Regions from separate parts of the Planococcus sp. 11815 genome, predicted to be linked through region 1. Evidence: riboswitches for the same ligand, from Rfam matches in the RefSeq annotation. Region 1 holds a riboswitch; the other holds the start of a gene.

Region 1 (4,204 bases):
GATCAGTGTAGAAAAATACGTCGTCTAATAGATTGCACAAAACAGGAAGGGGAAACCCTTCCTGTTTTTTAAGGTTGTCGATATAATTGGGAAGTCGTATTTTCCGATGCTTATCGCTCGCTTTCCGTGGGCTCGCACCCAAGCCTCCTCCGTCGCTACGAAACCTTTTTTTGTTTAAGACATGCAAGAAGAGGAGTTTTATAATTTTTGTATAAAGTGTTTCTTCTGAGAGCAACAGAAACGGTGAGATTTAATTAGCATTTAAGGTTTTTCCTTCGTTCAATACACAATACCGGATGGGAATGGAGACGGCGACTCCTGCGGAAATAGCACGAGCTGAAGACCCTGGACTGAGCGCAGCGAAGGAAGCGGCTGAAGCCGTGTCCTGGCAGCTGGCACCGCGACGTCCTGTCGCGCCAGCTGCATGACCCACATCCTGTGGGCCCGAAAGCGTCCGTCGAAATGGACATCCGATTTTTCATACAAGAAAGTCACATTTTCAATTCAATTTTCACTAACTCCCTTCCAGTCGACTGCTCTGTGGCATTTTGATATGCTTGATTTACAAGACAGGAGGAGATTTGATGATCCAGTATTACGCTTACCCGAAATGCTCGACCTGCCAAAAAGGCAAGAAATGGCTTGAAGCGAATGGCGCGGAGTTCGACTATATCGATATTTCGCAAAACCCGCCATCCGCGGCACAGCTGAAAGAGATCCACGAAGCAAGCGGCATCGAGCTGAAGAAGTTTTTCAATACGAGCGGCAAGAAATACCGTGAACTTGAACTGAAGGAAAAGCTGCCGGAAATGTCAGCAGATGAGCAATACGAATTGCTGGCAGCGGACGGCATGCTCATCAAACGCCCGCTCGCATGGGACGGTTCTCAGGCGACACTCGGTTTCAAGGAAGACGCTTACGCAAATACATGGAGCTGACAAGTTTGTCATCTTGTTTTTCATTCCTGGTTGTGGCAAACTAAAATTGAGTCAATTACATATTTGGAGGGGTTTGGATGAGCACACCACAAGAGCTTCGCTATTCAAAAGAACACGAATGGGTCAAAGTCGAAGACGGCAAAGCACGTATCGGCATCACTCATTTCGCGCAAGATGAACTTGGAGACATCGTATTTGTCGAGCTTCCGCAAGTCGGCGACGAGCTGAAAAAAGACGAGCCATTCGGCAGCGTCGAGTCCGTTAAAACAGTATCGGAATTGTATGCGCCGATCAGCGGCAAAATCGTCGAAGTCAATTCTGAGCTTGAAGACAGCCCGGAATTCGTCAACGAATCCCCTTATGAAAAAGCGTGGATGGTCGTTGTGGAAGCCCCTTCCGAAGATGAGGTCAATGCATTGATGTCAGCTGACGAATATAAAGAAATGACAAACGAGTAAGTTCTGAAAGCGCCTCTTCATGGCGCTTTTTTTCATATATGGTTTTCTGGGGGGATTACTTATGGAGAAAGTGATAGTGGTTGAAGGGATCAGCGACAAAACCCGGATAGCGCCATTGATTGCAGAACCCGTGACGATTCTTTGCACAAATGGTACAGTAAGTGCTACAAGACTCGAAGAAATGCTGTTGCCTTTTGAAGGGCAGGATATCATCATCCTCGTCGATGCGGATGCTTCCGGCGATAAACTGCGCAAGCTCATCAAGCGCGAATTTCCGGAAGCCCGCCATTTCCATATCGACCGAAGCTATAAAGAGGTGGCGACGACGCCGCTGCGGAAGCTGATTGATGTGCTCATCGCAGCAGATGTACGGGTCTTAAATCCAGTAGCAGGGAATGACTAGCATGAATGAATGGACACATAAAGAATGGCTGAAGGAAAAAAACACCCAGCCTGTTTCAGCTTATTATCTATATACGCCGATGTGCGGTACGTGCCAAGTCGCAAGCAAGATGCTCGGCGTGGTGGCGGAACTATTGCCAGACCTTCCAATGGGCAAAGCTAATTTGAATTATGTACAGGAAGTGGCGGAGCTTTATGAAGTGGAAAGCGTGCCGTGTCTGCTGATTTCACAGAATGGCCAAGTGACAGACAAGGTCTACGCTTTCCAGTCGGTGCCGTATCTATATGAGAAATTGAAAACGGTTGACGAATACAGCCAGCCATGATAAATTTAATTTCTAAAATTAACTTAATAGCGTAGCTCTTATACAGAGAGGTGGAGGGAAGTGCCCGATGAAGCCCGGCAACCGTCATGAAAATGAAATGGTGCCAAGTCACTCAAAGTGAAAACTTTGAAAGATGAGAGAACGGTTTATTGTGTTTACACATGTGCCTTTCTGCTTATCTGAGCAGGAAGGCTTTTTTATTAGCAAAAGATTTAGGAGAGTGCCCAACCATGATTGAGTTAAAAGGATTGACTAAAGTTTTCGATACTGGCAAAGCGCGCTTGACGGCTGTCGACCATGTCGACTTAACGGTGCCGGCCGGCGAGATTTTTGGCATTATCGGTTATAGCGGAGCGGGAAAAAGTACGTTGATCCGCCTTCTGAATGGCCTGGAAAAACCGAGCGAAGGTTCCGTTGAGATCAATGGCCAGAACATCACAGCGATTTCAGGGCCGAAACTTCGCAAAGCCCGCCAAAAAGTCAGCATGATTTTCCAGCATTTCAATTTGCTGTGGTCGCGGACTGTGCGCGAGAACATTGAATTCCCGCTCGAGATCGCGGGTGTGGGGAAAGAGGAGCGGCGCAAGCGTTCAGCAGAGTTAATCGAACTGGTTGGCCTGGAAGGTCGTGAAAGTGCATATCCTGCCCAGCTTTCCGGTGGACAGAAGCAGCGTGTCGGCATCGCCCGTGCGCTGGCCAATGATCCGGAAGTGCTTCTGTGCGACGAAGCGACATCGGCACTTGATCCGCAAACAACTGATGCGATATTGGAATTATTGGTCGACATCAATAAGCGACTCGGCTTGACGATTGTCTTGATCACGCACGAAATGCACGTCATCCGGAAAATCTGTCACCGCGTGGCAGTGATGGAAGGCGGGCGCGTCGTCGAACTGGGCGAAGTGCTCCATGTCTTCCAGCATCCGAAGGAAACAATCACCAAGCGATTTGTTGCCCAAGTGACCGAGACGGAAGATTCGGCAGAAACCGTCCGCCATTTGCGCGAACAATATCCGGAAGGACAATTGGTCAAATTAATATTCGTGGGGGACCAAGCGGAACAGCCGATCCTGACACAGCTGATTCGGGAATATACGGTGGAAGTCAATATCGTCCACGGCAATATCTCCCATACCCAGCGCGGTGCTTATGGCACACTCATCCTTCAATTGAAGGGGACAGCAGATGAAATCGCAAAGGCACTCGCCTTCCTCGGTGCGCATGATGTACAGACGGAGGTGATGGGCAATGCTTGAGAATTTGTTCCCGAACGTTGATTGGCAAGCTATGTGGGAAGCGACGCTCGAAACGATTTACATGACGGCAGTGTCCACACTGTTCACCTTTATCATCGGGCTCGTGCTAGGCGTTATCCTGTTTTTGACTGCACCAAACCAATTATGGGCGAATAAAGTAGTCAACTGGCTATCAGGAGCGTTCGTTAATATATTCCGTTCGATTCCATTTATCATCTTGATCATTTTGCTTATCCCATTCACGAAATTCCTGATCGGCAGCATCCGTGGGCCGAACGCTGCACTCCCGGCATTGATCATCGGGGCAGCACCATTCTATGCCCGCATGGTGCTGATCGCCTTGAAAGAAATCGACAAAGGCGTCATCGAAGCCGCGCGCTCGATGGGAGCGACAACGTGGACGATTATCCGCAAAGTGCTGCTGCCTGAATCAAAACCCGCTTTAATCTCCGGAATCACCGTAACCGCCATCGCTTTAGTTGGCTATACTGCCATGGCAGGCATCATCGGCGCTGGAGGGCTCGGAACGCTCGCGTTCTTGGACGGGTTCCAACGAAGCCGCGAAGACGTAACTCTCGTCTCGACGATCTTGATTTTGGTCATCGTCTTCGCCGTCCAATTTGTCGGTGACTTCTTGACCGGCAGAGCCGATAAACGCTAAGCCGTCTTGGGCGGATCGATTAAATAAAAAGGGGCAGTCATTGCCCGGTATTATATAAAACTACATTTAATAGAAGAAAAGGGGAATTTTGTAATGAAAAAATTAGTATTTGGTTCATTTGCAGCAGTATTGGCGTTATCGGCTTGCGGCGCTGAAGAAAGCA
Region 2 (4,204 bases), 1.6 Mb from region 1:
CAAACCAGAATCGCCGGCGCGGAACTTTCCCCGACGCGTTCATACGCCAATTCCACTTCACGCAATAGTTGACCTGATTCAAGTTTTAGCTGGCCGATGGATACTGTCGTCATCCGAATCCCTCCTTACGCGTTCTCGAGTACTGCCGCTTGGATCGCTTGCTCCAAATCAGCGATTAAATCTTCGTGGTTTTCCAATCCTACAGACAAACGGATCAATTCTTCCGTTACGCCGCTATTTTTCAACTCTTCTGCTGTCAATTGCTGGTGTGTCGTGGACGCCGGGTGGATGATCAATGATTTGGCATCGCCGACATTCGCCACGTGCGACCATAAATTAACGCCATCGATTACTTTGCGGCCGGCTTCCCTGCCGCCTTTAATGCCGAAGTTGACGATCGAACCGTAGCTGTCTTTCAAATATTTATCAGCAAGTGTCTTGGATGGATGCCCTTCAAGGCCAAGGTAATTGACCCACTCGACTTGCGGATGGTCTTTCAAATATTCAGCGACCTTCTGCGCATTCGTCGCGTGGCGCGGAATCCGGAGGTGCAAAGTTTCAAGTCCCTGAAGCAGTGCATGGGCACTGTCCGCACTGAGTGACGGGCCGAAATCGCGCAACAGCTGGACGCGTAATTTCGTCGCGAATGCCGCTTCCGGCACATCAATTCCGAAACGGATGCCATGGTAGGTTTCATCCGGCTCCGTGTAATTCGGGAAGCGCGGGTTGTCCCAGTTGAACCGTCCGGCATCAACCGCTACGCCGCCGATCGTCGTTCCGTGCCCGCCGATCCATTTCGTGGCGGAATGGATGACCACGTCTGCACCGAATTCGATCGGATTGCTGACGAAAGGCGATGCGAAAGTATTATCGATCAACAGCGGAACCCCGTTTTCGTGTGCGATATTAGCTACTTGCTCGACGTCGAACACGTTCAAGCTTGGATTTCCGATGATCTCACCGAACAAGGCTTTCGTCTTATCGGTAATCGCTGCACGGAAATTTTCAGGATCTGTCGCATCGACGAATTTTACGTTAATGCCATAGCGCGGCAATGTGTTGGCGAATAGGTTATAGGTTCCACCGTATAAATTGCTGTCGGCGATAATTTCGTCTCCCGCTTCCGCAATGTTCAAAACTGAAAATGCAATGGCTGCCATCCCTGAAGACAAAGCTACTGCAGCGGTCCCGCCTTCAAGAAGTGCGACGCGCTGTTCGAATACATCAACTGTCGGGTTCATGATACGCGAATAGATATTGCCCGTTTCTTTCAAGCCAAATAGGTTTTGTGCGTGCTCGGTATCTTTGAATACATAAGAAGTCGTTTTATGGACCGGTACGCCGCGAGCGCCTGTCACTGGATCTGGTTCTTGGCCACCGTGTAATAGAAGAGTTTCTGGTTTGAAGTTTGTCATTGTCAATTCCTCCTGTTTTTGTAATAGTTTTGTTCGTTTTGAGGAGGACATAAAAAGACCCTCTTCAGAAAGAAGAGGGCCGTCATATACGGATTTGCCTCCTCTTATCTTTCAGCGGCGCAAATGCGCGCTGTAGGATTTAGCACCTTTCCAGACATGAGCCTGTTGGTTGCCGGGCATCGTAGGGCCTATTCCCTCCGCCTCTCGTGATAAGAGTATTCAGTTATTTTTTGCTTGAGGAAAAGTATAGGGTACATCCAGGTTTAAAGTCAAGCATATTTTTCTAAAAATTTTAACTACTATTAAACGCAATTTTCCGCAAAACTTTTTTTATCAAACTTGTTGACTTTTTCTCTATTTCGAAATAGAGTAGGAATCACGAATTGAATAGCTTACATCACTTTCTTATCCAGAGAAACCGAGGGACAGGCCCTATGACGTTTCGGCAGCAGATTCGCAAATCAGCGAAAACTGTGCTAATTCCTGCAAATGTTTCGGCATTTGGAAGATGAGAATGAGATGGTTTCATATTTTGGAGCCCTCTTTTTTCTTGCGTATAAGAAAAAAGAGGGCTTTTTGTTGTTATTCCAAGAAAGTGTTCGTTCGCACTCATTCGAATCGTTATTTGCAGCCACAGGAGGGACACCATGATTCAATTTGAAGCAGTCAAGAAAACTTACGTATCCGGCAAGCAGGAAGTCCATGCGCTCAACGGCATCGATTTGACCGTCGAGACCGGGGAAATTTACGGCGTCATCGGATTTAGCGGCGCGGGGAAAAGCTCATTGATCCGCACGGTGAATTTGCTCGAGCGCCCATCAACAGGACGCGTGCTCATCCACGGAGAAGACATTTCCACTTTAAGCGCACGCAAAATCCGCGATACGCGAAAAGACATCGGCATGATCTTCCAGCATTTCAATTTGCTGAACTCGAAGACCGTACACCATAATATCGCGATGCCGCTGATTCTGGCCAAGACCCCGAAAGCGGAAATCGATCGGAAAGTGGCAGAACTATTGGAGTTTGTCGGGCTTGCCGACCAAGCGAAAAAATACCCGGATCAATTATCCGGCGGGCAAAAGCAGCGCATCGGTATTGCTCGTGCACTCGCCACCAACCCGTCAATACTGCTATGCGATGAAGCAACATCAGCGCTCGACCCGCAGACAACCCAGTCCATACTGGATCTGCTGCGCCGCATCAACCAGGAATACAACATCACCATTTTGCTCATCACTCACGAGATGGGCGTTATCCGGGAAATCTGCGACAAAGTGGCCGTTCTTGAAGAAGGCCGTGTCATCGAGCAAGGCAGCGTATTTGAAGTGTTCAGCAATCCCCAGCACGCGACGACGAAGCGGTTCGTCCGTTCTGTCATGAACGATGAATTGCCGGCTTCGCTGCTTGAGCAGATCCGCCACAACGACGGGACACGCCCGATCTACCGGGTGCAGTTTACCGGGAATTCAGTCGGCCAGCCATTCATGTCACGGGTGTCACGCGAATTCCAGCTCGATTTGAATGTGTTGTTCGGTAACATTACAGAACTTCAAGGCATTCCATACGGCAACTTGATTGTCGAGTTCGACGGCGCTCATGCAGAAATCGACCGCGCACTCGCCTCGATCCGAAACGATAACATCCAAGTAGAGGAGGTGCAGCAACATGCAGGTTGATCAATCGCAAATCTTAGAAGCTTTATGGGAAACCCTTTACATGACGGGTGCATCATTCGTTTTCTCGCTCTTCATCGGCTTGCCGCTCGGCATCTTGCTGGTCGTCACGAGAAAAGGGCATCTGCTCGAGAATGAAGCAGTCTTTAACGTATTGAACATCGTCATCAATATCTTCCGTTCGGTTCCGTTTATCATCTTGATGGTCGCCATCATTCCATTGACGCGCATCATTGTCGGCACATCGATCGGCACCGCCGCAGCCATCGTCCCATTAGTATTTTATGCAGGTCCGTACATCGCCCGGCTGATCGAGAACTCATTGCTCGAAGTCGATAAAGGCGTCATCGAAGCCGCCCAGGCGATGGGCGCTTCTCCCGGCCAGATCATTTTCCGCTTCCTTATACCAGAAGCGCTCAGCTCCCTTGTCCTGGCATTGACCATCGCCATCGTCGGCTTAATCGGCGCCTCCGCAATGGCAGGTGCAATCGGAGGCGGCGGGCTCGGCGACTTGGCCATCACTTACGGCTATCAGCGCTTTGACACATTGGTCATGCTCTTGACTGTCGCCATTCTGGTCGTCCTTGTCCAAGGCGTCCAATCGCTCGGCAACCTCATGTCCCGCAGAGTGCGCCGGAGCTAAGTCCTTTTATTCACATCAATTAAATACAATCAAGCGATTTATTCATCAGCACAATCACTTTTAAAAAACCATTGGAGGATTTCATCGTGAAAAAAATTACAGCTCTTTTTGCAACAGCAGGCATCGCCGCGCTTCTCGGCGCATGTGGCGACGATAGCTCAGCCGGCGAAACCACGAAAGTGACACTTGGAATCAGTGGATCGGACACGACGATTTGGGATTATGTCGGCGACAAAGCCGCTGAAGAAGGCATCGAACTCGACATCATCACCTTCTCGGATTACGTTGCGCCGAACTTGGCACTCGCTGAAGGCGAACTCGACTTGAACGCCTTCCAGACCATCTCGTATTTCGATGAATTTGTCGAAGAGCACAATGTCGACATCGTACCGATCGGCTCTACCGTCATTGCGCCGATGGGCTTGTATTCCGACAAATACGAATCCATCGAAGAACTTCCTGAAGGAGCC

Evidence for each region. A riboswitch is a leader RNA that binds a small molecule or an ion and turns the genes downstream of it on or off. The one in region 1 is predicted to bind S-adenosylmethionine.
Region 2: it holds a riboswitch for S-adenosylmethionine, as region 1 does, so the genes downstream of both, M1Q06_RS13915 (methionine ABC transporter ATP-binding protein) here and M1Q06_RS05990 (methionine ABC transporter ATP-binding protein) in region 1, are expected to answer to the same signal.

The regions. Positions count from the first base shown of each region.
Region 1 is NZ_CP096991.1:1,176,160-1,180,363, forward strand. Features, by position in the region: gene M1Q06_RS05965 (acyl-CoA dehydrogenase family protein) at 1-28, shown strand, start outside; gene M1Q06_RS05970 (arsenate reductase family protein) at 582-938, shown strand; gene gcvH (glycine cleavage system protein GcvH) at 1,016-1,396, shown strand; gene M1Q06_RS05980 (toprim domain-containing protein) at 1,458-1,799, shown strand; gene M1Q06_RS05985 (thioredoxin family protein) at 1,801-2,124, shown strand; SAM riboswitch class I at 2,160-2,264, shown strand; gene M1Q06_RS05990 (methionine ABC transporter ATP-binding protein) at 2,355-3,380, shown strand; gene M1Q06_RS05995 (methionine ABC transporter permease) at 3,373-4,041, shown strand; gene M1Q06_RS06000 (MetQ/NlpA family ABC transporter substrate-binding protein) at 4,135-4,204, shown strand, end outside.
Region 2 is NZ_CP096991.1:2,774,464-2,778,667, forward strand. Features, by position in the region: gene metX (homoserine O-acetyltransferase MetX) at 1-113, opposite strand, end outside; gene M1Q06_RS13910 (O-acetylhomoserine aminocarboxypropyltransferase/cysteine synthase family protein) at 126-1,415, opposite strand; SAM riboswitch class I at 1,517-1,631, opposite strand; SAM riboswitch class I at 1,818-1,930, shown strand; gene M1Q06_RS13915 (methionine ABC transporter ATP-binding protein) at 2,063-3,094, shown strand; gene M1Q06_RS13920 (methionine ABC transporter permease) at 3,084-3,734, shown strand; gene M1Q06_RS13925 (MetQ/NlpA family ABC transporter substrate-binding protein) at 3,821-4,204, shown strand, end outside.